One region of the Mesorhizobium sp. M0870 genome, then DNA from elsewhere that is predicted to be linked to it. Evidence: predicted binding sites of a transcription regulator. Region 1 holds the regulator's gene; each other region holds the start of a gene.
What was found. The regulator LexA, encoded in region 1, represses DNA repair genes until DNA is damaged. The targets are predictions, from matches to a motif close to TGTTCNNNNTGTGTTCNG.
Positions count from the first base shown of each region.

Region 2: a site for LexA is predicted at 2,142-2,159, ahead of dinB (DNA polymerase IV). Genes of this name have one in related genera too.
Region 3: a site for LexA is predicted at 5,384-5,401, ahead of NKH97_RS27675 (ImuA family protein). Genes of this name have one in related genera too.
Region 4: a site for LexA is predicted at 4,493-4,510, ahead of NKH97_RS13725 (YifB family Mg chelatase-like AAA ATPase). Genes of this name have one in related genera too.

Region 1 is NZ_JAMYOI010000012.1:91,931-99,134, reverse strand. Features, by position in the region: gene kynA (tryptophan 2,3-dioxygenase) at 1-145, shown strand, start outside; gene kynU (kynureninase) at 228-1,475, shown strand; gene lexA (transcriptional repressor LexA) at 1,887-2,627, shown strand; gene NKH97_RS16590 (ComEC/Rec2 family competence protein) at 2,621-5,068, opposite strand; gene gltX (glutamate--tRNA ligase) at 5,170-6,594, shown strand; gene gltA (citrate synthase) at 6,780-7,204, shown strand, end outside.
Region 2 is NZ_JAMYOI010000015.1:93,179-100,382, reverse strand. Features, by position in the region: gene NKH97_RS19340 (methylated-DNA--[protein]-cysteine S-methyltransferase) at 1-151, shown strand, start outside; gene NKH97_RS19335 (2OG-Fe(II) oxygenase) at 148-891, shown strand; gene NKH97_RS19330 (dihydrofolate reductase family protein) at 916-1,515, opposite strand; gene NKH97_RS19325 (winged helix-turn-helix transcriptional regulator) at 1,662-2,078, shown strand; gene dinB (DNA polymerase IV) at 2,188-3,435, shown strand; gene NKH97_RS19315 (cupin domain-containing protein) at 3,454-4,482, opposite strand; gene NKH97_RS19310 (FGGY-family carbohydrate kinase) at 4,612-6,213, opposite strand; gene NKH97_RS19305 (SDR family oxidoreductase) at 6,388-7,116, opposite strand; gene NKH97_RS19300 (sugar ABC transporter permease) at 7,139-7,204, opposite strand, start outside.
Region 3 is NZ_JAMYOI010000031.1:10,590-17,793, reverse strand. Features, by position in the region: gene NKH97_RS27685 (error-prone DNA polymerase) at 1-2,895, opposite strand, end outside; gene NKH97_RS27680 (DUF6504 family protein) at 2,892-4,367, opposite strand; gene NKH97_RS27675 (ImuA family protein) at 4,309-5,361, opposite strand; gene NKH97_RS27670 (metallopeptidase family protein) at 5,545-5,967, shown strand; gene NKH97_RS27665 (TetR/AcrR family transcriptional regulator) at 5,999-6,685, opposite strand; gene NKH97_RS27660 (hypothetical protein) at 6,861-7,204, shown strand, end outside.
Region 4 is NZ_JAMYOI010000009.1:173,304-180,507, forward strand. Features, by position in the region: gene NKH97_RS13700 (2-dehydro-3-deoxygalactonokinase) at 1-79, opposite strand, end outside; gene NKH97_RS13705 (SDR family NAD(P)-dependent oxidoreductase) at 76-843, opposite strand; gene NKH97_RS13710 (putative bifunctional diguanylate cyclase/phosphodiesterase) at 1,009-2,358, opposite strand; gene gshB (glutathione synthase) at 2,589-3,533, shown strand; gene NKH97_RS13720 (NAD(P)H-dependent oxidoreductase) at 3,769-4,359, shown strand; gene NKH97_RS13725 (YifB family Mg chelatase-like AAA ATPase) at 4,603-6,135, shown strand; gene NKH97_RS13730 (J domain-containing protein) at 6,412-6,951, shown strand; gene NKH97_RS13735 (malate synthase G) at 7,069-7,204, opposite strand, start outside.

The DNA.
Region 1 (7,204 bases):
CTGGCGCTTCAATCACGTCACCACGGTTGAGCGCATCATCGGCCTGAAACGCGGCACCGGCGGCACGTCGGGTGCTTCGTATCTGAAGAAAATGCTCGAGGTCGTGCTGTTTCCGGAGCTGTGGACGGTCCGCACCCGGCTCTGACATCATCGAAATGAGAACAGGCTCACCGAAGGGACGCTCTGTGGCCGAAAACCTTTCGCGAACAACTGGGGACTGACCGACCATGAGTGGAACTCCTGATCTCGCCGCAGTCGAAGCGATGGATGCCACGGATCCGCTGCGTGCCATGCGCGACCATTTCATTCTGCCGGAGGGGGTGATCTATCTCGACGGCAATTCACTGGGGGCAGCATCTCATGCCGTTTTCGGCGAGCTGCAGCAGGCGGCGACCCAGGAATGGGCCCAGGATCTCATCCGGGCCTGGAACACGGCCGGATGGTTCGAGATGCCGATCGAACTCGGCGACCAGCTCGGACGCCTGATAGGGGCCTCGGCCGGTCAGACCGTTGTCTGCGACACGACATCGACCAACATCTACAAGGTGCTGCACGCGGCGATGGAGATGCGGCCCGGCCGGTCGGCCATCGTCGCCGAAGGTGACAGTTTTCCCACCGACCTGTACATCGCCGAAGGCGTGGCCTCGACCCGGGATGGCGTCCTGCTGCGCCTCGCGGGTGTCGACGCGCCGACCATCGAAGAGCTGATCGACGAAAACGTGGCGGTGGTGCTGGTCAACCACGTCAATTACAAATCGGGTGAACTGCGCGACATGGCGGCGCTGACGCGCAAAGCTCATGCGGCCGGAGCGCTGATCGTCTGGGATCTTTGCCACACCGCCGGCGCCCTGCCCGTCGAGCTCGATCACGCAAATGCCGATTTCGCTATCGGCTGCACCTACAAGTACCTTAACGGCGGTCCGGGCGCGCCGGCCTTCATCTATGCCGCACAGCGCCACCACGGCGATATCAGCCAGCCGCTTAGCGGCTGGTGGGGTCATGCTCGGCCCTTTGCCTTCGAACGGGGTTATGTTGCCGGCACCGGCATCCGCCGTTTTCTGTGCGGCACGCAACCGGTCCTGTCGATGCGGGCGCTCAAAGGCGCGCTTGCCATCTGGAGCGACGTCGACATGGCGGCATTGCGGAAGAAGAGCGTCGCACTGACAGAACTGTTCATCCAACTCGTCGAAGCCAAGTGCGGCGCCTACGGTCTCACGCTGGAGACCACCCGCGACACGACCAGGCGTGGCAGCCAGGTGTCGTTCCTTCACGACCACGGCTATCAAATCATGCGGGCGCTGATCGAGCGCGGGGTGATCGGTGACTTCCGCGCGCCATCGACCATCCGTTTCGGCTTCACGCCGCTGTATGTCGGCTACAAGGATGTGTGGCTGGCGGTTGAGGTGCTGGAGGATATTCTGCGCACGGGCGCATGGAAGGACCAGCGTTTCGCGGTCAAGGAAGCCGTTACCTGACGCAACGATCCCCGCGATCCACCGCCGCCGCCCTCACTGCCTGGCAGATGACGGAGGGCTGAATTTCCAGCCACAAATGCCAACAGACGTTGGCGTTTTGGCTCCGTTTCGTTCACGGCAAACGAACGTCCCGAAGATTCATATCGTCCTTTGTGGAGGTTGCCAGATTGATAATGCCAATCCTTGGGTCGAGGATGAGCCACAGGTCATTAACCATAATAATTTCAATGTGAGCAGGCGCATCGCCGTGCCTGGCGCTTGTTGATCGCGACCCGCTGGCAAGCGCCAAATAATTTCAGCAGCCTTAACAAATTCATTAAACTTTAAACGGTTGCAGAACACAACTGGAACAGATAGGGTTTGTTCTGGGTTTGTTTTTCGATTCTGGTTTCAGGTAACCTGGGGGCCGCCATGCTGACGCGCAAGCAACATGAACTGCTGATGTTCATCCATGAACGCCTGAAGGAGAGCGGCATTCCGCCATCCTTCGACGAGATGAAGGAGGCACTCGACCTTGCCTCCAAATCCGGGATCCATCGGCTGATCACGGCCCTCGAGGAGCGCGGCTTCATTCGCCGGCTGCCCAACCGGGCACGCGCGCTGGAAGTGCTGCGGTTGCCGGACTCGATCGCGCCCGGCCTCAACGCGGCAAAGAAGTTCTCGCCAAGCGTCATCCAGGGCAGTCTCGGTCAGGGTGGTGCTCTTGGCCGGCAGATCAAGCCGGCGCCTTCGCGGATGCCCTCGCCTGGCAATGACGACGATGCGGTTTCCGCCGTGTCGATCCCGGTGATGGGCCGCATCGCCGCCGGCGTGCCGATCGATGCCATCCAGCATCAGACGCATTCGATCTCGGTGCCGCCGGATATGATCATGGGCGGCGCCCACTATGCGCTGGAGGTCAAGGGTGACTCGATGATCGAGGCCGGCATCTTCGATGGCGACACCGTCATCATCCGCAACGCCGACACCGCCCAGCCAGGCGAGATCATCGTGGCGCTGGTCGACGAAGAGGAAGCGACGCTGAAGCGGTTCCGCCGCAAGGGCGCTTCGATTGCTCTCGAAGCCGCCAATCCAGCCTACGAGACACGGATTTTCGGACCGGACAGGGTCAAGGTGCAAGGCAAGCTCGTCGGCCTGATCCGCCGCTACTGAGACGGTGAGTTGACCACTGGCTTCTCGGGTTTCTTGAAGGGTGCCAGCCCCCTCGCCTCGCGCGAGTATTTGCGTTGCGCGTGCCAGGGCCGATATGGGCTCTCCACCGCGAAGCTGATCGTCGCCGGCGCAGTCGCCGATTGGCGATCGAAGAAGACCGCGGCACTGCCTTTGCGAGCCAGTTGCCGCTTGGTGATGACGAGAACCAGCGGGTTGTGGCAGGCGTCATACGCGGTGGCGTCATTGATGACGATCAGCTCGGCGAAGCCGCAGGCTTTCCAGGTGTCCTTGCGGTCCTCGACATAGGCAATGATCGCACCGGACATGTGCCTGGCCACGCAAACGTCTGAGGAGCAATAAAACGGCGATCCCAGCGGCAGATCAACGGCATCCGCGACATCGAATTGCCCATCGCTGTTGTCGAACACCTCTGGCACGACGATGATTTCTGATGTCAGGGCGCGTTTCCAGTTGTCGACGGTGAATTCGTTCGGCCGTTCCCGGCTGACGGCAAGCTCACCGCCACCGATCGGCAACGCCACCAGCCGGGCGTCTTCCGAGATCAGCACATCCGGCGTGCGCGTATCCGAGACGGTCAGCAGGCCTGCCAGTGCGAATGGCAGAGCAGCGAGCCGCAGCCAGGTTGTCGCCATCGTCGCGATGACCAAAGCAATTGCCACCAACAGGACCGACTGTTGCGAAATCAGCCCGACCCCGTCGACAGGCGAACGCTCGGAGATCCAGCCGGATATGGCGATCATCATCGTCAGGCCCTTACCCATCAGGTAGAGAGCTGGCCAATCCAATCCGAAAGGCATCAGCAGCGCGCTGGCGACGGCCAGGAACATGACGACGGTGACGATCGGCATAACCGCGAGATTGGCAAACAGGCTAAGCGGCGAGACACGCTGAAAATGCCAGATAGCAAACAGCGTCGTGGCGCTTCCGGCGATGATCGAGGTCATGGCAAGGCCGGTTGCCGCCAGCAGGAATTTTCGCGTCAGGAAACCTGGCATGGATCGCTTTGGCGGCGGCGGTCTTGCTTTTCCCGCCCGGTGATCCGCCCAGCCGGCATAGGCGCCGACTAGAGCCGCGGTCGCGGCGAACGACATCTGAAAACTCGGGCCGACCACCTCATGCGGCGACACCACGATGACGGCGATCGCCGAGATCGCCAGATTGCGCATGGTGAGTGCTGCTCGATCGAACAGCACGGCAATCAGCATCACCGCCAGCATGATGAAGCTGCGCTCGGCGGCAACGACGACTCCCGAGATGATGAGATAGGCCGCGATCGAGAACAGTGCGGCGGCGGCGGCATACTTCTTGACCGGGCGACGCGCGGAAAAGTCGGGAAACAAGGCGAAGGCGCCGCGCAGCAAACCCATGATGGTGCCTGCGACCAGCGCCATGTGCAGTCCCGAAATGGAGATGATGTGGTAGATGCCGGTACGTCGCATCGCCTCATTGATGTCATCGGGAATGCCGGCGCGCACGCCGACGATCAGCGCCGCGGCGATCTCGCCTTCGGCGCCGCCGACGCTCGCCCTGATATGGTCGGCGATGCCTTCGCGGGCATTTTCCACGCTAGAGGAAATTCGGGCCGGCAGCGGCATGTCGCCGTCATCGTTGACGACAAGCTTTGGATTGCCGAGAAAGAACCCGCTGCCACCGATGCCGGCAAAGTAGCTGTCGAAGGAGAAGTCATAGCTGTCCGGCCGCACCGGCCCGGTCGGCGGCAAGAGCTTGGCATATCCGGTGATGAGGGAGCCGGCGGTCACGTCAGCCGGGATCTTGCGTGCCGAAAGCCGCACCCGTTCCGGCGCATAGCGCAGTTTCGGTCTTGCGGTCGATGTCACGTCGATGGTCAGCCGGATACGGCCGGTTTCCATCCGGTCGAGCGAGACGACGCGGCCGGTGACTTGCGTCGAAATTTCCGAGCCCAACATTTGTGTGCCCGCACGCCACGTCTCGACCTTGGCAGCAAGCAGTCCTAGGGCGCACAAAAGTGCCGCCATGAAACACAGATGGGTCTTTGGCCATGAGCGCGAGACCAGCGCACAGATCCCCGTCAGAATAACAACCGCGACAGGTCTCGCAAAGTCGGGTTCAGCCGTCAGCGAAAAATAGCCGATCGCTCCGATCGCCAGGCAGACCGGCACCAGCAGGAAGGCCACGCCCCGGTCGAGTTCCAGGCTCGCCGCCGTGTTCACGCTGTGGCGCAGGCGAGGCAGTGATGTCAGGCTGATTTGCCGGCGCACGCGAACGATCCTGCCGGTTTCGGCAACAGGAACAGAGGCGGCGACATCCGCTTGTAACGGCGCTTGGCCGGGATCCGGCAGGAGGGGCGACGGCAATGGCAGAGGCGCAAAGAGGGACCGTTCGCTGACGCCGATGGCAGCGTCCTCGCCCTGATCCGAGCCCCAGCCTCGTCCAGCCATCGGGTCTGCCCCTTGCGCCCTCGACACCCTATGCTACATGAACGCCGGGCGCGCGAAAGTCCGCGCAACCGCACCCGCTTCAGATGGTTTCCGAGAGTTCCATGTCCGACAAGGTCGTCACCCGTTTTGCCCCCTCGCCCACCGGCTATCTGCACATAGGCGGCGCGCGCACGGCGCTGTTCAACTGGCTGTATGCAAAGCACACTGGCGGCACGATGCTGCTGCGCATCGAAGACACCGACCGTGAACGCTCCAATGAAGCCGCGACGGCTGCCATCCTCGACGGGCTTTCCTGGCTTGGCCTGAGCTGGGACGGCGAGCCGGTGTCACAGTTCGAGCGTGCGCCGCGCCACCGCGAGGTGGCCGAGGAGCTCGTGCGCATGGGCATGGCCTATTATTGCTATGCCACGCCAGCCGAACTGGAGGCCATGCGCGAGGCTGCCAGAGCCAAGGGGCTGCCGCCCCGCTATGACGGCCGCTGGCGCGACCGCGACCCCTCTGAGGCGCCCGCAGGCGTCAAGGGCGCCATCCGCATCAAGGCGCCGACCGAAGGCGAGACCATCGTCCATGACCGTGTCCAGGGCGAGGTGCGCTTTCCCAACAAAGATCTCGATGACTTCATCATCCTGCGTTCTGACGGCAATCCCACTTACATGCATGCCGTCGTCGTCGACGATCATGACATGGCCGTCACCCACATCATTCGTGGCGATGATCATCTGACCAATGCCGCCCGCCAGACCGTCATCTACAACGCCATGGGCTGGGACGTGCCGTCCATGTCGCATATCCCGCTGATCCACGGCTCCGATGGCGCCAAGCTGTCGAAGCGGCATGGCGCGCTTGGCGTCGAGGCCTATCGCGCCATGGGCTACCTGCCGGAGGCGCTGCTCAACTACTTGGCGCGCCTCGGCTGGAGCCATGGCGACGACGAGATCATGTCGATCAAGGATATGATCTCGTGGTTCGATATCGGCGACGTCAACAAGGGCGCGGCGCGCTTCGACTTCGCCAAACTGGAAGCGATCAACGGCGCGCATATGCGCCGCATGAGCGATGCCGAGCTGTTCGACACCTTCATCGCCACCCTGCCCTATCTCGAAGGTGGCCCGGCGATCGCAGCACGCCTGAACGACAGCACCAAGGCGCAGTTGCTGGCAGCGCTTCCGGGCCTGAAGGAACGCGCCAAGACGCTGGTCGAGCTCGTCGATGGCGCGGCCTTCCTGTTCGCCACGCGCCCGCTGCCGATCGACGACAAGGCGACCCTTCTGCTTACCGACGATGCCCGCAAGATCCTGCGCAGTGCTCACAAAGCTTTGAACGGGCTTGCGAGTGACTGGACAGCCGCCTCGGCGGAGGCGGCGATCCGCGAGGTGGCAGCGGCCGGCAACCACAAGCTCGGCGCGGTGGCCCAGCCTTTGCGCGCTGCGTTGACCGGCAAAAGCACCTCGCCGGGCGTGTTCGATGTGCTCGCCGTGCTCGGCCGCGAGGAAAGCCTGGCGCGCATCTCAGATCAAATCGATTAGGAGCAAACTGGCCCAAGAAGATTGGCATTGAAAGGCGGGTTTCGCAGTGCAACATTAGGCCTTGGCCCAATCTGGCACGCACCTCCTGAAATGCGGTGGCGAATACGCGCATTGCGGTGATTTTCGACGTGTCGCTCTGCAGAATTTTGCCTTTGCCGGCATGAGGAAACAAGAAGGAGTTTGCAATGACCGAAGCTGCGAAAAGAATGGATTTGGGCGGCAAGACCCAGGAGGCCACGGCAACGCTTGCATTCGCCGGCAAGACCCATGAATTCAAGGTGCGAAGTGGTTCGGTCGGGCCTGATGTCATCGACATCGCCTCGCTCTACTCAACCACCGGCGCCTTCACCTACGATCCCGGCTTCACCTCGACGGCAAGCTGCGAATCCGAAATCACCTTCATCGACGGCGACGCCGGCATCCTGTTGCACCGCGGCTATCCGATCGACCAGTTGGCCGAACATGGCGACTTCCTCGAGGTCTGCTATCTCCTGCTCTACGGTGAATTGCCGACCAAGGCGCAGAAGGACGACTTCGACTACCGCGTGACGCGCCACACCATGGTGCATGAGCAGATGTCGCGCTTTTTCACCGGCTTCCGCCGCGACGC
Region 2 (7,204 bases), on a different contig from region 1:
TGCCCGTGCCGTGGCAACGGCCTGTGCGGCTAACACCATCGCGCTCGGCATTCCCTGCCACCGCGTTGTCCGCGCCGACGGCATGCTGTCCGGCTATCGCTGGGGCGTCGAACGCAAGCGCACTCTGCTCGACAAGGAGGCCGCGATATGAACGCCCACGCCAAGGTTGCCACATCCGTGGTCGAAGCCGCCGAGACACGCGTCGCCGGTTACGACTGGCCGGCGCTTGCCGCCGAACTCGACGGCTTCGGCTGTGCGGTGATCGAGAAATTGCTGTCGCCTGAGGAGTGCCGCCGGATCGCCGGCCTCTATCCCGAGGAGCAGCATTTCCGCAGCCATATCCATATGGCCAGGCATGGCTTCGGCAAGGGCGAGTACCGCTACTTCCGCTACCCCTTGCCCGACCTCTTGGGCGGCCTGCGCAGCGCGCTCTATCCCAGGCTGGCCGAGGTCGCCAACCGATGGAACGAGCGCATGAGGCAATCCATGCGCTATCCCGCGACGCATGCGGCGTTTCTCGAACAGTGCCATGCCGCGGGCCAGACGCGGCCGACGCCGCTGCTGTTGCAATATGTGCCCGGCGACTTCAACTGCCTGCACCAAGACCTTTATGGCGACCTCGCCTTCCCGCTGCAGGTGGCGATCCTGCTCTCCGAACCGGGCCGGGATTTCACCGGCGGCGAGTTCGCGCTGACCGAGCAGCGCCCGCGCATGCAGAGCCGGGTCGAAGTGGTGCCGCTGCGCCAGGGCGACGCCGTTGTCTTCGCCGTCCACAACCGGCCGGTGCAGGGCACCAAAGGCAACTACCGGGTCAACCTGCGCCATGGCGTCAGCCGGCTGCGCTCAGGCATGCGCCACACGGTCGGGATTATTTTTCACGATGCGAAGTGAGCAGGGAGAAGATGGAGGTCCCCCTCACCCCGCCGGCGCATAGCGGCTGACCACCATGCCACAGGCATAGGCCGTCGAGCCGAGCAGCCGCAGGCTCCTGAAACCACCCTGATCGAAAATCCGGCGGCCCGCAGCCAGCACCGCCGGGTTGATGAAAAGCTGGAACTCGTCGACCAGCCCGGCCGCGATCAGCGCCGACGCGAAACCGGCGCCGCCGAACACGGCCATGTCGCCGCCCTCGCCCGCCTTCAGCGCATTGACTTCGCGCGGCAGGTCGCCGCTGGCCACCCTCGTGCGCTCCCAAGCCGGCTCCGAGGCCGATTGCTTGAGCTTGTCGCTCAGCACCACCTTGCGGGCGTCGACGACGCGTTGTGCGAACGCATAGAAGGGATCGCGCGGAAATTTCTTCGCCGCATTACCCCAATGGGCAAGATAGCCCTCCTGCGCCATCTTGCGGCTGAGCAGGATGGTGTCGATGCCGGCGAAGACGGCGTTGAAGTCCTGCTTCAGCGCACCGTCCCAGGCGCCCTCGTCACCCCATTCCCAGAGCTGCCAGGCATGGTCCTCATTGGCGCCGACAAAGCCGTCGACCGACATCTGCATCTGAAGGATCAGTTTTTTCATCGTCGTTCTCCTCGTCTTGTCCGGCTCAAAGCGTGCAGGCGAAATTGCGGGGCAGCATGGTCAGTGTTAAATGGTTTACATTTGGAACCATTGACATAGGACGAGAACAGTATCAATAGTAAAGTGATTTAAAAATGGAACCATAGATGTCGACGCGCGAAAAATCCGGCTGCCCGATCAACCTGTCGCTCGAACTGATCGGCGACCGCTGGACGCTGCTCATCATCCGCGACATGGTCTTCGCCGGGAAAAAGCACTTTCGCGAATTCCTGCAATCCGACGAAGGCATCTCCTCGCGCACGTTGGCCGAGCGGCTGCAAACGCTTCAGGAGGAAGGCATCCTCACCAGAAGCGACGACCCGACGCATGGCTTGAGAACCGTCTACCGGCTGACCGAAGCAGGCATCGACCTCTTGCCGGTGCTGGCGACGCTCGGCGCCTGGGGCAGCAAGCACCGCAAGGCCGACGACAAGCTGGCCAGGATTGCCGACGAGTTGGCGGCAGGCGGCGAATCGGCGCTGGAAAGGATGAAAGCGGCGCTGCGAGCGGAGCATATTGTCTAGGCGGTTGCGTTCAGGCCGAACCGGCATGGCTGTTGCGCCCTTCGCTTGACAACGATCCACCTTTGTTCTTTATTTGTTCCATCTATCAGCAACTGCGGATGTGCGGTCGATGGAAACGACAGCCACCATCCTGCATGCCGATCTCGACGCTTTCTACGCCTCGGTCGAGCAGTTGCTCGATCCGTCGCTGCGCGGCAAGCCGATCGCGGTGGGCGGCGGCGTCGTGCTCGCCGCTTCCTATGAGGCGCGCGCCTTCGGCGTGCGTGGCGGCATGCCAGGGCGCAAGGCGCGCGAACTCTGCCCGCATTTGATCTTCGTCGGCGGCAATTTCAGCCATTACCAGCGGCTGGGCGACGCGGCGATCAAGGTGCTCGACGATTTTACCCCGGTGGTCGAGCGCATCTCCATCGACGAGGCCTTTGCCGACGTTGCCGGTTGCACGCATCTGTTCGGCTCCCCGCAAGAGATCGCAACAACCATTCGCCGCCGCGTGTGGGCCGAACTCGGCCTGCCGATCTCGATCGGCGTGGCGCGCACCAAGCACCTGGCCAAGATCGCCTCGCAGGTCGCCAAGCCCGACGGACTGGTGGTGGTCGAACCCGGCAGCGAGCTCGCCTTCCTGCACGACCTGCCGGTCGGGTTGATGTGGGGCGTTGGCCCGGCCACCAGGGCGCGGCTGGCCGAGATCGGCGTCGAGACCATCGGTCAGCTGGCCAGGACGCATAGCGGCGCGCTGACGCGGCTGCTCGGTCCCGCCGCCGGCGAAAAGCTCGCCGCGCTGTCATGGAACCGCGACCCGCGCAAACTGGGGACCAAGCGCCGCGCGCATTCGGCCGGCGCACAATCGGCGCTTGGCCAAAAGCCCGCGATAGCACGGGTCATCGTGCCGACACTGCTGCATCTGGCCGACCGCGTCGCCAGCCGACTGCGCGCCAAGGCGCGGCCCGGCCGCACGGTGACGGTGCGCGTGCGCTTTGCCGATCTCAGCGCGGTCACCCGCTCGATCACGCTTGACCAGCCGATCTCGGCGACCGCGATGCTGGCCGAGATCGCCGGCGATCTGGTGCGCGGCGTGCTTGCCGACAACCCCCACGAGAGAACGATCTCGCTGCTGGCGATCTCGGTCTCGCATCTCGAGGAAAGCTTCGAATTACAGCTCGAACTGCCGCTCGATCTCGCCGACGAGAAGCAGAGGCCCGGCACCAGGAAAGGTCTGGCACGCTTTGACGCCGACCGCGCCATCGACAAGATCCGCGAACGCTTCGGCAAACAGGCGGTCGGCTACGGCACGGTGGCACTGGAAGCGGCGCGCTCGGTGCCCGACGAGTTCAGGGAACTGGCGGAGAAGGAGCTGTGATCGGGGAACGTGGAAGCATCATGATGTCTCTTCGCCATCCCAGTACCGCCTAACCCCGGCCAGGTCGAAAATGCCGTCGCGCCGGCGCAAGGCGTCCACCGCCATCTTGTTGGAATCAGGATAGACGCAGACCTCATTGGGATTTTTTTCGCCGATCATCAAATAGCGGCACGGTCCGCTACCGCTGTTGAGGAAGGAATGCCCGACCGCCAGGCCGGCCGGAAAGCAGACATAGTCGCCGGCTTTCATCTCATAGCGCTTCTCGCCAAGCAGCAGCGTCACTTGCCCTTCGAGGATCAGCGCATGCTCTTCTTCCAGCATATGGTAGTGCCTGGGCGTCAGGCGCATGCCGGGGGCCGGTGCCTCGATCAGCACGCCGACATGGTAGTCGGGCCGTCCCAAGGCGGCATAGGTGAGGTGTTTGGACCGACCACCGAACCGCGCCCCCTCGCCTTCCTGTTTCCACTCGACAGCATCGCTGGCGACCGGCGGGATCGGAGTGGCCGGGGCCTTGGTGACACCGGCCGTCACATCCGACGGCAACGGATCGCCGGCGGCGAGGCCGGTGCTCTCACCGTCCCAGTAGGTTCGAGTTGCAGCGAGATCGAAGATCGCACGGCTGCCCAAGGCGCGCACCAGCACCTTGTTGGAGGCGGTGTAGACGACAACGTCGTTCGGGTTGCGCTCGCCGACGATGACGTAGCGGCAGGGTGCGTCGCTGGTGTTGATGAGGCAATGCCCTGCCGCCGCCCCGGCCGGAAAGCAGATGTAGTCGCCGGCCTTCATGACATAGGCGGCATTGCCGACATGCGCGGTGAGCGTCCCCTCGAGGATGAAGACATGCTCCTCCTCGAAAATGTGGTAGTGCGCCGGCGAGGTCTGCTTGCCCGCCGGCAACTCCTCGATCGCCACGCCGACATGATAGGTTTCGCCAAGCGCGGCCAGCGACAAATGCCGGTAGCGCACGCCGAAGCGCGGCACATCGGACCATTCCGTCCACGGCACACTGTCCGATGCGAATGGCGCTGGCGATTTGTCGTCTGCCATCGGGCCTCCTGCTCCTGTCGCCCTGCCCTCTTCGCAAGCCGCAGGAGGGTCCACGACAGAACAAAGCTGCCAGCTTCCGGCATCATCGCCAAGCGGTGTTCGCCACGCTCCTGACAGGAGCCGCTCGCTTCAGCCTCGGATGGCCTTGCCCGCCTGCTGCAGCAGCTCGAACGCAGCAAAGCGCTTGGCGTGCCAGCCGGCCAAGGTAGCGTCGGGATGATAGACTTCGCCGAGTTCCGACATGCCGGCCATCGCCGCCGTCAGATCCTTGTAAGCACCGGCGGCGACGGCGCCCAGCATCGCCGAGCCGAGCAGCACCGGCTCCGGCGAGGTCGACGCCACCACCACCATGCCGGTCGTGTCGGCAAGCAGCTGGCGCACCAACGGACTTTGCCCGGCGCCGCCACTGACGACGATGGTGTCGACGGCAATGCCTTTGTCATGCTCGGCCCGCACGATCTGGCGCGCGCCGTAGCCCAGCCCGCAGACCCCGGCGACATAGAGCCCGACCAGGCTGTCGAGGCTGGTGTCAAGATCGAGCCCGGCAATCAGCGCGCGTGCGTCCGGGTCGGCGAAAGGCGCGCGGTTGCCAAGGAATTCCGGCACGACATGGATGCCGCCGACCAAGGCCGGCGTCGCCGCTGCCCCGTTGCGGCTCTGCGCCTGCAGCGACAGCCAGGCGCTGAGGCTGAGCCCCTCGGCCTGCGCCTTGGCGGTCGCTTCGCCGGCCGCCGGATGCATGCGCACCAGATGGTCGATGGCCGCACCCGCCGCAGATTGGCCGCCCTCGTTCAGCCACAGGCCCGGCACCATGGCCGAGAAATATGGACCCCAGACGCCGTCGACGAAGGCCGGCTCGGCGGTCGACGACATGGTGCAGGCCGAGGTGCCGAAGACATAGGCCATGCGCGACAGAACGCTGCCGAACGCGCCGCGCGCGCCGACCGTGCCGACACCGCCGGCATGCGCGTCGATCAGCCCCGCCGCCACGGCCGTGCCGGGGCGCAGGCCAAGGTCCGCAGCCGCCTGCGCGGTCAGCCCGCCGCCAAGTGCGGCACCCGCCGGCACGATCTGCGTGCCGATGCGCGCGAACCCCTCGTCGGCCAGGCTCCCTAGTCCGATGGTGCGGAAATAGGCCTCGTCCCAGCGGCTTTCATGCGCGAGGTATGTCCATTTGCAAGTCACCGTGCAGACCGAGCGGGCAAGGCTGCCGGTCGCGCGCCAGGTGAGGAAATCGGCGAGGTCCATGAACTGCCAGGCGGCGTTGAACGTGTCGGGCAGGTTTTCCGCTAGCCAAAAGAGTTTCGGCGTTTCCATTTCCGGCGAGATGACGCCGCCGACATAGTTCAGCACCGCCTCGCCACTGCGGTTGATGCGGCGCGTCTGCTCGACCGCGCGGTGATCCATCCAGACGATGATGTTGCGTTCCGAATTGCCGGACTTGCTTACCGGCAGCGGCACGCCGCCCTCGCCCAGCACCACCAGCGAACAAGTGGCGTCGAACCCGATGCCGGCGATGGCCTCAGCTGCCACGCCCGATTGAGCGACCGCTTCCCGCGTGGCCGCGCACACCGCCCGCCAGATGTCGTTGCTCGACTGCTCGACAATGTCGCCGGCCTCGCGCCAGACCTCGATGTCCCGCTTGGCCGAGGCGAGCAAGGTGCCGGTGTGGTCGAACACCCCGGCCCGCGCGCTGCCGGTGCCGACATCGATGCCGAGATAATGGGGCATGAGGAACCTCCGGTTCAGGGAATAGGGGATAGGCAGTAGGCAGTAGGCAGTAAGCGATTAGTTAGTAGGATAGGACGCGCGAAGCACTTTTGAGCGGGGCCTGTAAGACTGTGTCTACATCTTCCTATTGCCTATTGCCTATTGCCTATTCCCCATTCCCCATTCCCTACTGCCTCACAAATCATTGCTCTGCGGCAAAATCACCAAATCCCGGATCGTCACGTTGCGCGGGCGGGTCAGCATGAACATCACCGCTTCGGCCACTTCGCGCGGCTGCATCAGGCCGCCGGCGGCGAGTTCCTCTTCGAGCTTGGCCTTCGGCCAGTCGTCGACCAGCGCCGTCACCACCGGACCCGGCGCCACCGCACCGACGCGCAGGCCGTGCTTGGCGACCTGGCGGCGCACCGTGTGGACGAAGGCCTGCACCGCGTGCTTGGAAGCCGTGTAGATCGGCTCCCAGACCACCGGGACCAGACCGGCGATCGAACTGGTGACGATGATGTCGCCGGTCTTGCGTTCGATCATGTGCGGCAGCACCGCCTGGATCGAGCGGAAGCAGGCATTGATGTTGAGGTTGAGCATCCGGTCCCAGGCGTCGGGATCGCCGGTCGCTACCTCGCCGCCGACATAGGCGCCGGCATTGGCATGGAAGATGTCGAGCTGGCCGGCTTTCTCCAGAATCTGCGGCATCATGGTGGCGACGCTTGCCGGCTGCATCAGGTCGATCACCAACGGGATCGCCTTCGAACCGAGCTCGGCGCACAGTTTGTTCAGCGTCGCCTCGGCACGGTCGACCAGCACCACTGTGGCGCCGGCCGCCAGCATGTGCCTGGCGCATTCGAGGCCGATGCCTGATGCCGCGCCGGTGACGGCGGCAACTTTTCCGGACAGTTCTTCGCTCATGTCTTGCTTCCTGTTGATGGGTTCAGGCCCGGCCATGCGAGACACGCGAGCGGCGTGCCAGCGAGTCGACGATGACCGCGATGGCAAG
Region 3 (7,204 bases), on a different contig from region 1:
GATGACGCCGGCGCGGTCGAGCCGCTCGCGCAGGAAGGCGACCGGATGCGCCTTCAGCGACAGGCCAAGCGCGCGGTAATCGTGGATGACATGCTCGCCGAGCGGCATTTTCGGCAGCTTCGTCTCGGGTTCCAGCTCGCGCAGGCGAAGCGCCGGCTGGTCGAACAGAGGCAGCCTTTCGGCGGCGCTCTTGCCGTCGAGCGCGCGCACCGCCCACAAGGCTTCGCGACGATCAAGGCCGAGCGAGCGGAAGGCATCGGCCTGCGCCAGCCGCTCGATCTCGCCGACATCGAGGCCGGAGCGCAGCCAGACATCCCGGACGGATCCGTAGCCTGAGCCGCGCCGTTCGACGAAGGCCGCCATGCGCTCCTTCGACAGGCCCTTGATCTGGCGGAAGCCGAGCCGGACGGCATGCTTCGTCTCGATGACGCCGCGCATTTCGGCATGGCACGGGAGGATACGGGCCGGATCGAACGGCGCCTTTTCCAGCGTACAATCCCACACCGAAAAATTGACGTCGACGTCGCGAATGTCGACGCCATGGTCGCTTGCGTCGCGCACCAACTGGGCCGGCTGGTAAAACCCCATCGGCTGTGAATTCAGGATCGCGGCGCAGAACACGTCGGGATAGAAGGTCTTGAACCAGCAGGAGGCATAGACGAGCAGGGCGAAGGAAGCGGCATGGCTTTCGGGAAAGCCATATTCGCCAAAGCCCTCGATCTGCTTGAAACAGCGCTCGGCGAAGTCCTTCGTGTAGCCTTTGTCGACCATGCCTTCGATCATGCGGCGACGATAATTGCCGATGGTGCCGGTGCGCTTGAAGGTGGCCATGGCACGGCGCAGTTCATCGGCCTCGCCCGGCTTGAAGCCGCCAGCAACGATGGCGATCTTCATCGCCTGTTCTTGGAACAGCGGCACACCAAGCGTCTTGCTGAGGATCGCCTCCAGCTCCGGCTTTTGATACTCGGCCTGCTCCTTGCCTTGCCGGCGGCGCAGATAGGGGTGGACCATGTCGCCCTGGATCGGGCCCGGCCGCACGATCGCCACCTCGATGACAAGGTCATAAAAGGTTTTCGGCTCAAGGCGCGGCAGCATTGACATCTGGGCGCGCGATTCGATCTGGAAGACGCCGAGCGTGTCGGCGCGGCAGATCATCTTGTAGACCTGCTTGTCCTCCGGCGGCAGGGTGGCCAGCACATAGGGCTGCCCATACGGGTCCCTCGCCTTTGGATAATGCTCAGTGAGCAAGGTGAAGGCGCGTTGCAGGCAGGTCAGCATGCCGAGCGCCAGCACGTCCACTTTCAGGATTTTCACTGCGTCGAGATCATCCTTGTCCCACTCCACCATCTTGCGCTGGTCCATCGCCGTCTTGACGATGGGCACGATCTCATCGAGCCGGTCCCTTGTGATGACGAAGCCGCCGACATGCTGCGACAAATGGCGGGGAAACCCCATGATCTCGTTGGCGCGTTCCATCACATGCCGAGACACCGGATCGGTGCGGTCGAGGCCGCCGGCGCGGGCTTCCTTCTCGCCGAGCTCCGAGGTCGACCAGCCCCAGATCGAGCCGGAAAGGGACGTCCTGATATCGTCGGACAGACCCATTGCCTTCGACACTTCGCGCAGCGCCGACCGGCCGCGATAGCTGATGACGGCGGCGGCAAGTGCTGTGCGCTTGCCGCTGTATTTCGTATAGATGTATTGCATCACCTCTTCGCGTCGCTCATGCTCGAAGTCGACGTCGATATCCGGCGGCTCGTTCCTCTCCTCGGAAATGAAGCGCTCGAAGAGCGTATCGATCTTGTCGGGTCCGACTTCGGTGATGCCGATGCAGAAGCAGATGACCGAATTGGCGGCCGAACCACGTCCTTGGCAGAGAATGCCCTGGCCACGGGCGAATTTGATGATGTCGTAGACGGTCAGGAAATAGCGAGCGTAGTTGAGGCGCTCGATGAGAGTGAGCTCTTCCTGGATGCGCTTGATCACCGAATCCGGCACACCCGCCGGATAGCGGTTGGCCGCTCCCTCCCGAGCCAGCCGCTCCAGTTCAGCCTGTGGGCCAAGACCCGATTCCGTCGGCTCATCGGGGTAATTGTACTGGAGGTCGCTGAGCGAAAAAGTCAGCTCTTGCGCAAACCGCAAGGTCTCGGCCAATGCTTGCGGATGCCTGCGGAACAGGCGCGTCATCTCCATTGGCAGCTTCAGATGGCGCTCGGCATTGGCGCTGAGTTGCAGCCCGACCTCGGCGACGGGCGTGTTGAGGCGGATCGCGGTCAGCACGTCCTGCAGCGGGCGCCGTTCGGCCGTGTGGTAGAGAACGTCGTTGGTCGCCATCAGCGGAATACCGACGCTCTCGGCAAGCGCCGCGGCCTGCTCGATGCGGAAACGGTCATTGCCGGCGTAGTCGGGCGAAACGGCCAGACGGAGATTTCTGCCGAAACGATCCTTGAGCAGCCGAAGCAAGGCGAGACCGTCCTGCGCGCCCGCCGACAGACCGGGCAGGACCGCCAGCGACATCAGGTCACCCCATTCGAGAAGGTCGCCGCGCTGCAGAAGGGTGGCGCCTTTTTCGTTCTCGTCGCGCAGATTGGCTTGGGTGAGCATGCGGCAGAGATGTCCCCAGCCCTTGCGGTCCTGGGGATAGGCGAGGATGTCCGGCGTGCCGTCGCCGAAAACCAGCCGGCAGCCGGGGTGATAGGAGAGTTTTTCGACCTTGGCCTGCTGCCAGGCGCGAACCACGCCGGCCACCGTGTTGCGGTCGGCAAGCCCGATCGCCGAGAAGCCCAGGAGCTTGGCCGCGACCACCAGCTCCTCCGGCTTGGAGGCGCCGCGCAGGAAGGAGAAATTCGACTGGATGCCGAACTCGGCATAGGGGATGACGGTCAGCGCGTTCATGCGAAGACACCATGCATGAACCAGCGCGGCGGGACCTGCGTGTTGCCGTAAAGACCTTGCCGGTAAAGCCAATAGCGGCGACCATCGGCGTCCTCGATACGGAAGTAGTCGCGGGTTGACGTGATCGGGTCGCTCGCTGCCTCGCGCCACCATTCGGCGGCGATGCGTTCCGGCCCTTCGGCACGCGTGACCCGGTAGAGCGCGCGGCGCCAGCGGAAGTTCAGCGGTGGTCCTTCCGGCATTTCAGTGGCCGGCACATCGATGGGTTCGGGCGAGCGGAACAGCCGGATCGGCCGTTCCGGCGGAAAGATGGTTTGTGGTGCCTGCAGCCTGCCGGGCTTTTTCGGCGGCGTGGTCCGGCGTGGCGCTTCGGTGAAGGGGATCGTGGCGACGGCGCGCTCCGGCAGATGGCTTTCGACCGCGACCGGCCGGAGAACCGCGCCCTCGCCGAGCCGGGCGCGGATGCGGTCGGCGAACAGCGCGATGTCGGCACCGTCGTCGGCCGTTTCGCCAGTCAGATCGGCCTGCTGCATGTCGAAGGTGGCTGCCGCCAGCACCGAAAGCCGCACCAAGTCGAAGCCATAACCGGCATCGATATCCTGTTCGAGCGCGGCCAGCCGCTCATGGAACAGTTTCTGGATCAGCATGGGTTCGCGCATCGGCCGCGAGGTGCCGAGCGCGATGCGGCTGACGGCGCCGTCGACCCGAAAGAGCAGCAGCGCCAGTGTCCTGGCACCCTCGCCGCGGCGCTCGAGATCGATTTTCAAGGTCGCCGCCAGCATGCCCACCAGCCGTTCGATGTCCTCGGTCAGGGTGATGGGTTCGGCGAGGTGGCGTTCGACCGAAAGCGGCGCGACGGGAAGGCGCGGCGAGACTGCCTCGTCGAGGCGGCCAAGCGCCTGATCGAGGCGCAGGAGCAGCAAGGCGCCAAAGCGGCGGGCGAGCGGCGCGCGCGGTGCCGCCATGACGGCGCCCGCCGTGCGCAGGCCGACGCTTTCCAGGCTGGTGCGGGTCGCCGGTTCGATGCGCAATGCGGCCAGCGGCAGGGGTGCCAGCAGCGCTTCCTCCTCGCCTGACACAACGATGCGGTCGCCGCAAAACCGTGCCGCCGCCCAGGCCGCGCCCGGCGTCGCGGCAAGCCCGGCACGGACATCGAAACCCTGATGGAAGAAGCGCGACAGGATGTCGTCCAGCATGGCACGTTCGCCGCCGAACAGATGGGTGCAGCCGGTGACGTCGAGAAACAGGCCGTCCGCGCCATCCAGCGCCACCAGCGGGGTGTAGCGGTCGCACCAGTCGGCAAGGCCTTCGAGCAGGCGGCGGTCGGCTTCCGGATCGGCCTCGACGATGTCGATCGACGGATGCATGGCGCGCGCATCGGCGATGCCCATGTCGCGCTTCAGGTGCAGCGCCTCAGCCCGCTCGTCGAGGGCCGAGATGCGCTGTGCGTTGCGGTCGCGATGGCTGATCACGAGCGGCGGGTGAGATGGGTGATCCGACGGCCGGGAACGCCAGGACCGCCCCAGACGCTGGCGCAGGACCCTTTCCGCCGCCAGATAGGGAAACCACAGGGACAGGATTCTTTGGCCGGTTTCTTCCCCCACCTGCTCCTTCGTCGCCCGCTCTTTCGTCGCCCGCTCTTTCGTCGAATGCGCATTCATCGGGGTTCCACTCCAGTGTGAATTGTCCAGGCAGGGCCGTGCGGCTCTTGCCGATGGTGAGGGTGAAGGCCGGGCGGCCGATCGAGCCGGCCAGCGGCCCGGCGATGGTGTCGCGCGGCACCGCCGGTGCCGACGTGACGATGAGGCGGACGGGTGCCGCCGTCGGTTCGGGCTCGGCCGCCTGCCGCAGCAGGAACACCGGGCGGCCGGCCGCTTGCGCCCTTGCATGCAGCCGGCGTGTCGCGGTCAGGTCAAGCCGCTGCGGATTGCCGCGAATTTCGAGGATGACCGCGGCGAGCGCCGTCATCCGGGCCGCCTCCTCGGCGACCCACAGCGCATCGACAAGTCTCGGTGCCTCGGAAAACAGCAATTGCTCCGGCTCGATGCCGAACGAGGCGTGAAGCCCCCTGGCATAGGGAAAGCCGGCCTCGCGAAAGATCTCCGATGTGCCTATCCACAGCACCGGCAGCCCCGGCGTTTGCTTGAGGATCAGGCTTGTGAGCGACAAAGCGAAGCCGGCGACGGCCCCGGCATCGCGGGTTTGCGTGCCATGGATTTCGCTCAGGGCGGCCTTCGGCAGGCCGCCGCTCAGGGCGGCGTCGAGGCGCTCGACGCCAATAGGCAGGAACGCATCCGGCAACGCCGCGGCAATGCCACGCCGGACGATTGTGAGATCGGTGTTGACGTCGGCATCAAAGGGCGCGGCGGCCGGCGCAGCCAAGCGCTCGGGCAGCGTTCCCTCGATTTTCGCGATCTGGCGGCGCAGGGCAAAAACAGTCTCCCGCGCCACGGCGGTCATCGCCATGACGGTCAGCTTCCACTCACATTGTTCCTGTTATGTTCCCTATAGATTCCAGAGCGCATCTCAAGAGTCAAGCAGACACATGGGGAATTTATTCCTCTCCGCGCGGATGGCGCAGGCGCATCGGCCCGTGTCATTTGCCGATTACGGTGCGAAAGCCTATATGCCGGGATCAAAGGACAAAGCATGGCCCGCATCTACAAGACCCGCACCTGGCACGACGAACTCTCGCCCTCGATGGACGAAATGGAGTTCCTGGCGCTGGAGGCGTACGCCCATCTGCCGGAGGATTTTCGCAAGCTGACCGGCGAGATCGTCATCCAGATCGCCGAGTTCCCGACCGACGAGATCATGGACGATCTGTCGTTGGAGACGCCGTTCGACCTGCTCGGCCTGTTTGAGGGACGCGGCATCGCCGAGCGCTGGAACCCGCAGACCGGCGAAGGCCCGAACCGGATCACGCTCTACCGCCGCGCCATCCTCGACTACTGGTCCGAGAACGAAGAGACGCTGGGCGACATCGTCACCCACGTGCTGATCCACGAGATCGGCCACCATTTCGGCCTGTCGGACGATGATATGGAGAAGATCGAAGAGGCGGCGGAATAGCTGGTTCCTGCGTCGCGTGAAATGTCCATTCCTATCCAGTCGGTCCAGAACCCAGCGGCGGCAAGGGTTTCTGGGATCCCGCTTCAGATAGGTTGGTCATTCGGCTGATGAAAAGATGCAGCGCCTTGCGCACGGCGAGCGATGGCGGCTCGGACGGATGCCACTCCGGAAAATGACCATCAACCACCATTCGTGCCAACCCATAGACAAAGGCACGAGCGGCAAGAACCAGATGATCGAAATCCGCGTTCGCAGCCAGTTGACCCTGGTGTTGCGCTTGGGTCAGCAGGTCGATCATCTTCCGGCGAATGGCCTCATTCTGACCGCGAAGACTGTCCGACGCGTCGAAATCAATCAGGGTTCGGGAACTGATGATCTGGAAATGCGTGGGATTGGCGATCGCCCATTCCAGATAGCCTTGTCCGATTGCTTCGAAGGCCACGATGGGATCCGCGCTGTCGACTGCTGAAAGTGCATTGGCAACGGCCTCTGTCAGCCGGTTCATGGCCTGTTCGGCGACCGCGGTCAGCAGCGCTGTTTTCGACTGAAAATGCCGGAAGGGGGCGCCGGGGGAAACGCCGGCCCGCTTTGCGGCTTCGCGCACGCTTACATTGTCGGGGCCGCCTTCCTCGACAAGTTTAATTGCAGCATCGATCAACGTGTCCCGCAAATGGCCATGGTGGTAGCCGGTGCGGTGAGGCGTCTTGGCGTTTGCCATCTCTTCTCCTTCGTTTTCGTTCCGGAGGCCTGCCTCACGCATCTGTAGCACGATCCGCGATTTATGTAATCACTGTTTACAATGCAGGCAAGAGCATGTAAGCAGTGATTACAGATGGGATCGGAACAGGCCTGCGGTCTTCGCGGCTCCCGTTTTCCCGGATGAGGAAACGAAGATGCTTGCCAGAACCGCCGAACCCCGCCGTCCGCAATCGCTCATTTCGCTGAGGAGTTCAGCCGAAGAACCTCAGCGCAAAGAGAATTCCACGACCATCCAGTCGAGCGCGGCTGTGCCCAGCGCTACGCTTTATCGGCTTGCCTCCGCGGCCGGCGTCGGAAGCGCGCTTATTCTCCTGGTCAACGCGGCCAAACGCAGCTCGCTCATCGCGACCACCGATCTGACGCAACTTCTCGCACCGGTCGCCGAGATATTGGCGCTTGGTCTTGTCGTCGGCCTGTTTCTTGCGTTTGGCCGGCGCGCGGGCCTGTTCGGCACCATCGCGTTTGTCATCAACTTCGT
Region 4 (7,204 bases), on a different contig from region 1:
CGATCAGCCAGACCCGCATGCGGGTCGTGCCCCAGTCGACGGCGGCAACCGCCGGTGCGCCGGCAAACCCTTGGCTCACAGGAAACCTCCATCGACGACCAGCATCTGCGCGGTCAGCATGCGCGAGGCGTCCGAAGCGAGGAACAGCACGGTGCCGACGATGTCGTCGGGCTGCATCACCTGTTTGATGCACTGCTTGGCAACATGGGCGGCAAGCCCCTGTTCGGTCACCCAGAGCTCCTTCTGCCGCTCGGTGATCACCCAGCCAGGCGCAATGGCGTTGACGCGGATGCCGTCGACACCGAGCTTGCCGGCCAGTCCCTTGGTCAGGCCGAGGATACCGGCCTTGGCGGCCGTGTAGGACGGCATGTCGGGGTGGTTGATCAGATAGGATGTCGAGGTGAAGTTGATGATCGAACCGCCGCCGGCCCGCTTCATGCCCGGCGCCACCGCTTGCGCGGTGAAGAAATGCGGCCGCAGATTGATGGCCTGGTTGTTGTCCCAGAACTCGACCGTCACATCCTCGACGGCGTGGCGTTCATCCCAGGCCGCATTGTTGACCAGGACGGTGACATCGCCATGCGCCTCGGCCGCCTTGGCCGCCGACGCCCGCAAGGCATCGACGTCGCGCAAATCGGTCTTGAGATAGAGCGGCCGGCGGCCGAATTCTTTCTCGATGCGATCGGCAAGGGCCGTGCTCGGACCGTCGGCGATGTCGATGAAGGCGACATTGGCGCCCTGGCGCACAAACCCCTCGGTCAGTGCAGCACCTATTCCGGAGCCGCCGCCGGTGATCAGCACCGAGGCTCCTTCGAGGTCGGCAAAATGCGCCGATGGCATCATCGTTCCTGTCTCCCAGCGTGATCGGCGCGCATCCTAGCCACGCAAGGCGCGCGGGCAAGGGCGAACCGCCGAATTTCAGGGCTTATGTCGGACAAAACGACAATACACCGCGCTGGACACCCGAGGTGAAGTCACCAGGGTCGCAAACCGCTTCGAGATCGCCGGTCAGATCGCCTTGGCGCGGAGGGCGCCGCGGAAGGAATCGCGGAGATAGCCGAGCGTGGCATCGGCATCGACCGGCTTGCCGAACAGATAGCCCTGCCCGCCGGCGCAGCCGAACTGGACGAGGCGATCGGCCTGCGCTTCCTGCTCGATGCCTTCGGCGACCACGTCCATGCCGAGCCCCTCGCACATTGCGAGAATGGCGCGGATGATGTGTTCGGACGGGCGGTCGTCGAGAATGGAAGAGACGAAGGCACGGTCGATCTTGAGCTTGTCGAAATGGAATTCGCGCAAGCGGCCGAGCGAAGACTGGCCTGTGCCGAAATCGTCGAGCGAGACGCGGATGCCGACGCGGCGCAGATCCTCGACGATCTGCGCCGCAGAGGCCGGGTCGTTCATCAGGCCGGTCTCGGTGATCTCGATCTCCAGCCGGCGCGGATCGAAGCCGGTGCGGTCGAGGATCGCCAGTATGTGCAGGCCGGTGTTCTGGTCGACGAGCTGCGATGGCGACAGGTTGAACGACAGGAACAGATCCTTCGGCCAGCTTCGGGCGGCCTCGGTCGCCTTGCGCAGCACCAGCTGCGACAACGGGCCGATGATGCCACGCTCCTCGGCGATGGGAATGAAGACGGTCGGCGGCACCGAGCCGAGGTCGCGATCTGTCCAGCGCGCCAGCGTCTCGAAGCCGATGGTGCGGCGCGTGTTGAGGTCGACGATGGGCTGGAAATGCGGCTCCACCTCGCCGGCCGAGACAGCCCGGCGCAGCGCCTGTTCGATGCGGGTGACGCGCTTGGCCGCTTCTTCCATCTCACGGGTGTAGACGACGACGCGGCCACGGCCGGAACGCTTGGCGTGATAGAGCGCCGTCTCGGCCTTGTTGATGAGGATCTCGGTGGTCTCGTCGCCCGAATAGAACAGCGAGCAGCCGACCGAGGCCGAAAGCCTGGCGGTGCGTTCGCCGACATCATAGGGCGCCGACAGGATCTCGATCAGCATGCGGGACTTTTCGGCCGCTGCATCCTCGCTGAACACCAGAGGATAGAGAAAGGCGAATTCGTCGGCACCGATGCGGCAGACCGTGGAATGGCCGTCCATCGAGGCGCGCAGCCGCATCGCGACCTGGATCAGGATGTCGTCGCCGGCCTTGTGGCCGAACAGATCGTTGATCGGCTTGAAGCCGTCGAGGTCGAGAATGCCGACGGTAAAGGGCGCGGGATCCTCGGCACGGTCGGCGATCAGGCGATCGACCTTGTCGAAGAAGCGGCGATGGTTGCCAAGCCCGGTCAACGGATCGGTGAATGCCAGATCCGTGCTCTCCCTGTTTGCCTGACCGGTGCCAAACGAAGTTTGCATCGGTGTCCCTGTTTTGTGACGTCGGAATTTATTTTCAGACTGGCAGCAAACCCTTTAGGAAACGTATCGCGAAATCGATTTTCCACGGGCAACCGCGACTGTTTCGAAGGATCGAGGAAAGCAGCGCATTCGGCTGTCGGGTGCCAATCCTAGGAATGTCGCGATTGGCAGACGGGCAGTGAGCCTGTACAGGCAAGACAGTCGTCCATCCGAGCCTCCGGAGACCCGCAATGAAGCTGAAAATCGCCGTCCAGATGGACCACATCTCCACCGTGTCGATCGCCGGTGACACCTCGTTCGCGCTGTCGCTGGAAGCGCAGCGGCGTGGCCATGAGCTGTTCCACTACACGCCGGATCGGCTGTCGTTGCGCGACGGCAAGGTGTTTGCCCGCATCGAGGAAATGCAGGTGCGCGACGAGAAGGGCAGCCACTATTCGCTGGGCGAGAAGGTGCGCACCGATCTGTCGGAGATGGATGTCGTGCTGCTGCGCCAGGATCCACCCTTCGACATGAACTACATCACCACCACGCACATCCTGGAGCGCATCCATCCGAAAACGCTCGTGGTCAACGACCCGGCCTGGGTGCGCAACAGCCCCGAAAAGATCTTCGTCACCGAATTTGCCGACCTGATGCCGGACACGCTGATCACCAAGGATCCACTCGAAGTTGCCGCCTTCCGCAAGGAGTTCGGCGACATCATCATCAAGCCGCTGTACGGCAATGGCGGCGCCGGTATCTTCCACATGCTGGAGGCCGACCGCAACCTTGCCTCGCTGCTGGAAATGTTCGGCCAGATGTTCCGCGAACCCTATATCGTGCAGCGCTATCTCAAGGACGTGCGCAAGGGCGACAAGCGCATCATCCTGATCGACGGCGAGCCGGTCGGCGCCATCAACCGGGTGCCGGCCGAACACGATTCCCGCTCCAACATGCATGTCGGCGGCCGCGCCGAAAAGACCGAACTGACGGAGCGCGAACGCGAGATCTGCGCCCGCATCGGGCCGTCGCTGAAAGAGCGCGGCTTCATCCTCGTCGGCATCGACGTCATCGGCGACTACATGACCGAGATCAACGTGACCTCGCCGACCGGCGTGCGTGAGGTCAAGCGTTTCGGCGGCGCCGACATCGCCAGCCTGTTCTGGGACGCGGTCGAGGACAAGCGGCGGACGTAACCGTTTTCACTTTGTCTTAACCATGTTCCGGTTTCTGCAACCGGCCACAACCCAGCCGCGACCGGCGCGGCTGCATATTCTTGTAATGTTCCTCATTTGATCGGGCGATTGCATAAGCCCGCTGCTGATCGACACCGGCGATGGGCTTTCCCTCCCCGCCACTGACCTTGCTGTTTCCACTTGGTTGCGCGACGGCTAATATGTGCGTGTAGTTCGAAGCCTGAAGGCCCGCGCCATGAAAATCAATGTCGTCTACGCGCATCCACTAGCCGACAGTTACCAGGCGGCGCTCCACAAACGGGTCGTTCAGACCCTCAAAGCCAGGGGTGACGAGGTCGTTGATTTCGATCTCCATCAGATGAAGTTCGATCCTGTGATGCATGCCGAAGAAAGACATGGCCACTTTGACCCTGCCCAGGCACCCAGCGACTTGCAGGTTTACATCGACGCGTTGAGATGGGCGGAGGCATGCGTTTTCTGCTTTCCGACATGGTGGTCAGGCATGCCCGCAATCTTGAAGGGTTATTTTGATCGAGTTTGGCGACCGGGGGTGGCTTACGAGTTGCCGGCAGACGGTGGCGTGATCAAGCCGGCGCTATTGAACATCCGGCGGATGGGCGTTGTTACCACATGCGGGTCGCCGTGGTGGTATACTGAACTGTACATGCAAAACCCGGGAAGAAAGGTGCTGCTGCGCGGTCTCAAGACTATGTGCGGCCGCAACGTGAGGCACCTCTACCTGACGAGATATTCCGTCGAAAACATCTCTGATGACCAGAGGGAAATGTTCGCCCGCAAGGTGGAGCGCCTGTTCGACAAATTCTAGCCATCTATGCTCGGGTATGTCATCTTTGATGCCAGCGAGCCTTTGACGGAGCGGGCGCTCAAGCTTCCGATCAAAGCCTAGCTTATGGACGGCGCTCCTTCCCGGCAGAATTCCTCACCGTGGTGAAGCTATATGTTCTCGTAATGTTCTTGCTTAACTCCGAAATCTGTGGTTGTCTTCTTTGACTTCGCTCACACCCTGATCGCCAGGGCATGGGCGAACTACTGTCCGGGGGTACAAAAAATGGTGGCGCGGGTTCGCACGGTCGCTTTCCAAGGCATCGAGGCCGTGCCGGTCGACGTGCAGGTGATGATCGCGCCCGGCAAGGTCAACATGCACATCGTCGGCCTGGGCGACAAGGCGGTGGCCGAAAGCCGCGAGCGGGTGCAGGCCGCACTGCATGCTTCCGGCCTGTCGATGCCGTCGAAGAAGGTGACTGTCAATCTGGCGCCGGCCGACCTGCCGAAGGAAGGCAGCCACTACGACCTGCCGATCGCACTCGGCCTAATGGCCGCGCTGGGCGCCATTCCGGGCGACATGCTGGCCGGCTATGTCGTGCTTGGAGAATTGTCGCTCGACGGCACGATTGCCGCGGTCGCCGGCTCCTTGCCGGCGGCGATCGCCGCCAATGCCGAGGGCAAGGGCCTGATCTGCCCGTTCGCATGCGGGCCGGAAGCGGCCTGGGCTGGAAAGGATATCGACATTCTGGCACCGCGCAGCCTGATTGCCATCGCCAATCATTTTCGTGGCACGCAGGTGCTGTCGCGCCCCGAGGCCGGTATGCACGCCGCGGCGCTGGATCTGCCTGACCTCGCCGACATCAAGGGCCAGGAGACCGCCAAGCGGGCGCTGGAGGTGGCGGCGGCCGGCGGTCATAATCTGCTTATGATCGGACCGCCTGGATCCGGCAAATCGATGCTGGCGCAGCGGCTGCCGTCGATCCTGCCGCCGCTGGCGCCGAAGGAATTGCTCGAAGTCTCGATGATCGCCTCGGTGGCGGGAGAGCTCGGCGAAGGCAAGCTGACCGACCGGCGGCCGTTCCGCGCCCCGCATCATTCGGCCTCGATGGCGGCGATGGTCGGCGGCGGCATCCGCGCGCGGCCGGGCGAGGTGTCGCTGGCCCATCACGGCGTGCTGTTCCTCGACGAGTTTCCCGAGTTCACGCCGCAGACGCTCGATGCGCTGCGCCAGCCGCTGGAGACCGGCGACTGCATGATCGCGCGGGCCAACCATCGCGTCACCTATCCGGCGCGTATCCAGCTGGTGGCGGCGATGAACCCGTGCCGCTGCGGCATGGCCGGCGAGCCGGGCTATCGCTGCCTGCGCGGCGAGCGTTGCCGCACCGACTATCAGGCGCGCATTTCGGGCCCGCTGCTCGATCGCATCGATCTCAGGATCGAAGTGCCGGCGGTCTCGGCCAGCGACTTGATCCGGCCCGACCGGGCGGAGAAAAGCGCCGATGTGGCGATGCGCGTGGCACGCGCCCGCACCATCCAGCGCGAACGCTTCGAGCGGCTCGGCGCCACCCGCGCCACCACCAACGCGCATTGCTCACCGTCGATCATCGAGGAAATCGCCATGCCTGACGTCGCCGGCCTGTCGCTGCTCAAGGACGCCAGCGAAAAGCTCGCCTTTTCGGCGCGGGCCTATCACCGTGTGCTGAAGGTGGCACGGACGCTTGCCGATCTCGACGCCAGCGAAACCGTCGGCCGAATCCATCTGGCCGAAGCGATCTCCTACCGCATGAGCTCGGAGCGGATGGCGCAGGCGGCGTAGGTCACTCGCCGCCCGACAAGCCGACCTCGCCACATTGCCTTCCGCGATCACGCCATAACACCGCCTCCGCGAATCGATCATCTCCACGGTGCGGCGGACCTGATTGTCCGCTTGGCCGGCGCCCTCACCACCCAACGGCCCCACCGACCGGACGCCGGCCATTTTCTTCCTCTTCCAGAAAGCGTGGATGTCATCGGCGTCGGACCAAGGTCTTGGCCTCCGCATTGACATTCCTTATTTAGACAATGCGAATATGGTGTGGTCGGGGAGCCCGCTATGTTCATTGACTACTACGAAGTTTTGGAAGTTAGCCCGAACGCCAATTCGGAAACGTTGGAGCGCATATTTCGCTATTTTGCGATGCGCTATCATCCAGACAATCGCGAAACCGGCGATGAAGCCCGTTTCAGTGAAATCGTGGAAGCCCACAATACGCTCAAGGATCCGGTCAAACGCGCACAATACGACATCGCGTACAGAGACCATGCCGGCCTTCGCCACGAGCTGGCCGAGGAAGCCAGCAGCACCAAAGGCATCGAGCGGGATGTCGTGATCCAGGCCAGGCTGCTGTCGCTGCTTTACGCGAAGCGCCGGCACGACGTCAGCAATCCCGGGATCGGAGATGTGGAGCTCGAACGCTTGTCAGGCTGTCCGCGAGAGCATCTCGAATTTCATCTCTGGTATTTGAAAGCGAAGGGCTGGATAGCAAGAGTGGAAAACGGGACGATCGCGATTACGGTGGAAGGCGTCGATCGGGTCAACTCCGAACACCGTCGCGATCCCACCATCCGGCTCCTGGACCATACGGCTTCCTGACGCCTTGTCTGTGGCCGGAAGCAAATAGCATCCGCCGCACCAGTCGCGGACGCGCCTTCAACGCCGCTGGCGATTTCACCACCGTCGAGCGAAATACGACAAAACCGATCCGTTGCCTCAGGCTTGCTGCGCCTTCAGTTCCAGCCGCCGCGCGTGCAGCACCGGCTCGGTGTAGCCGTTGGGCTGGACGCGGCCCTTGAAGACCAGGTCACAAGCGGCCTGGAAGGCGATCGACTTGGTGAAATCGGCGGCC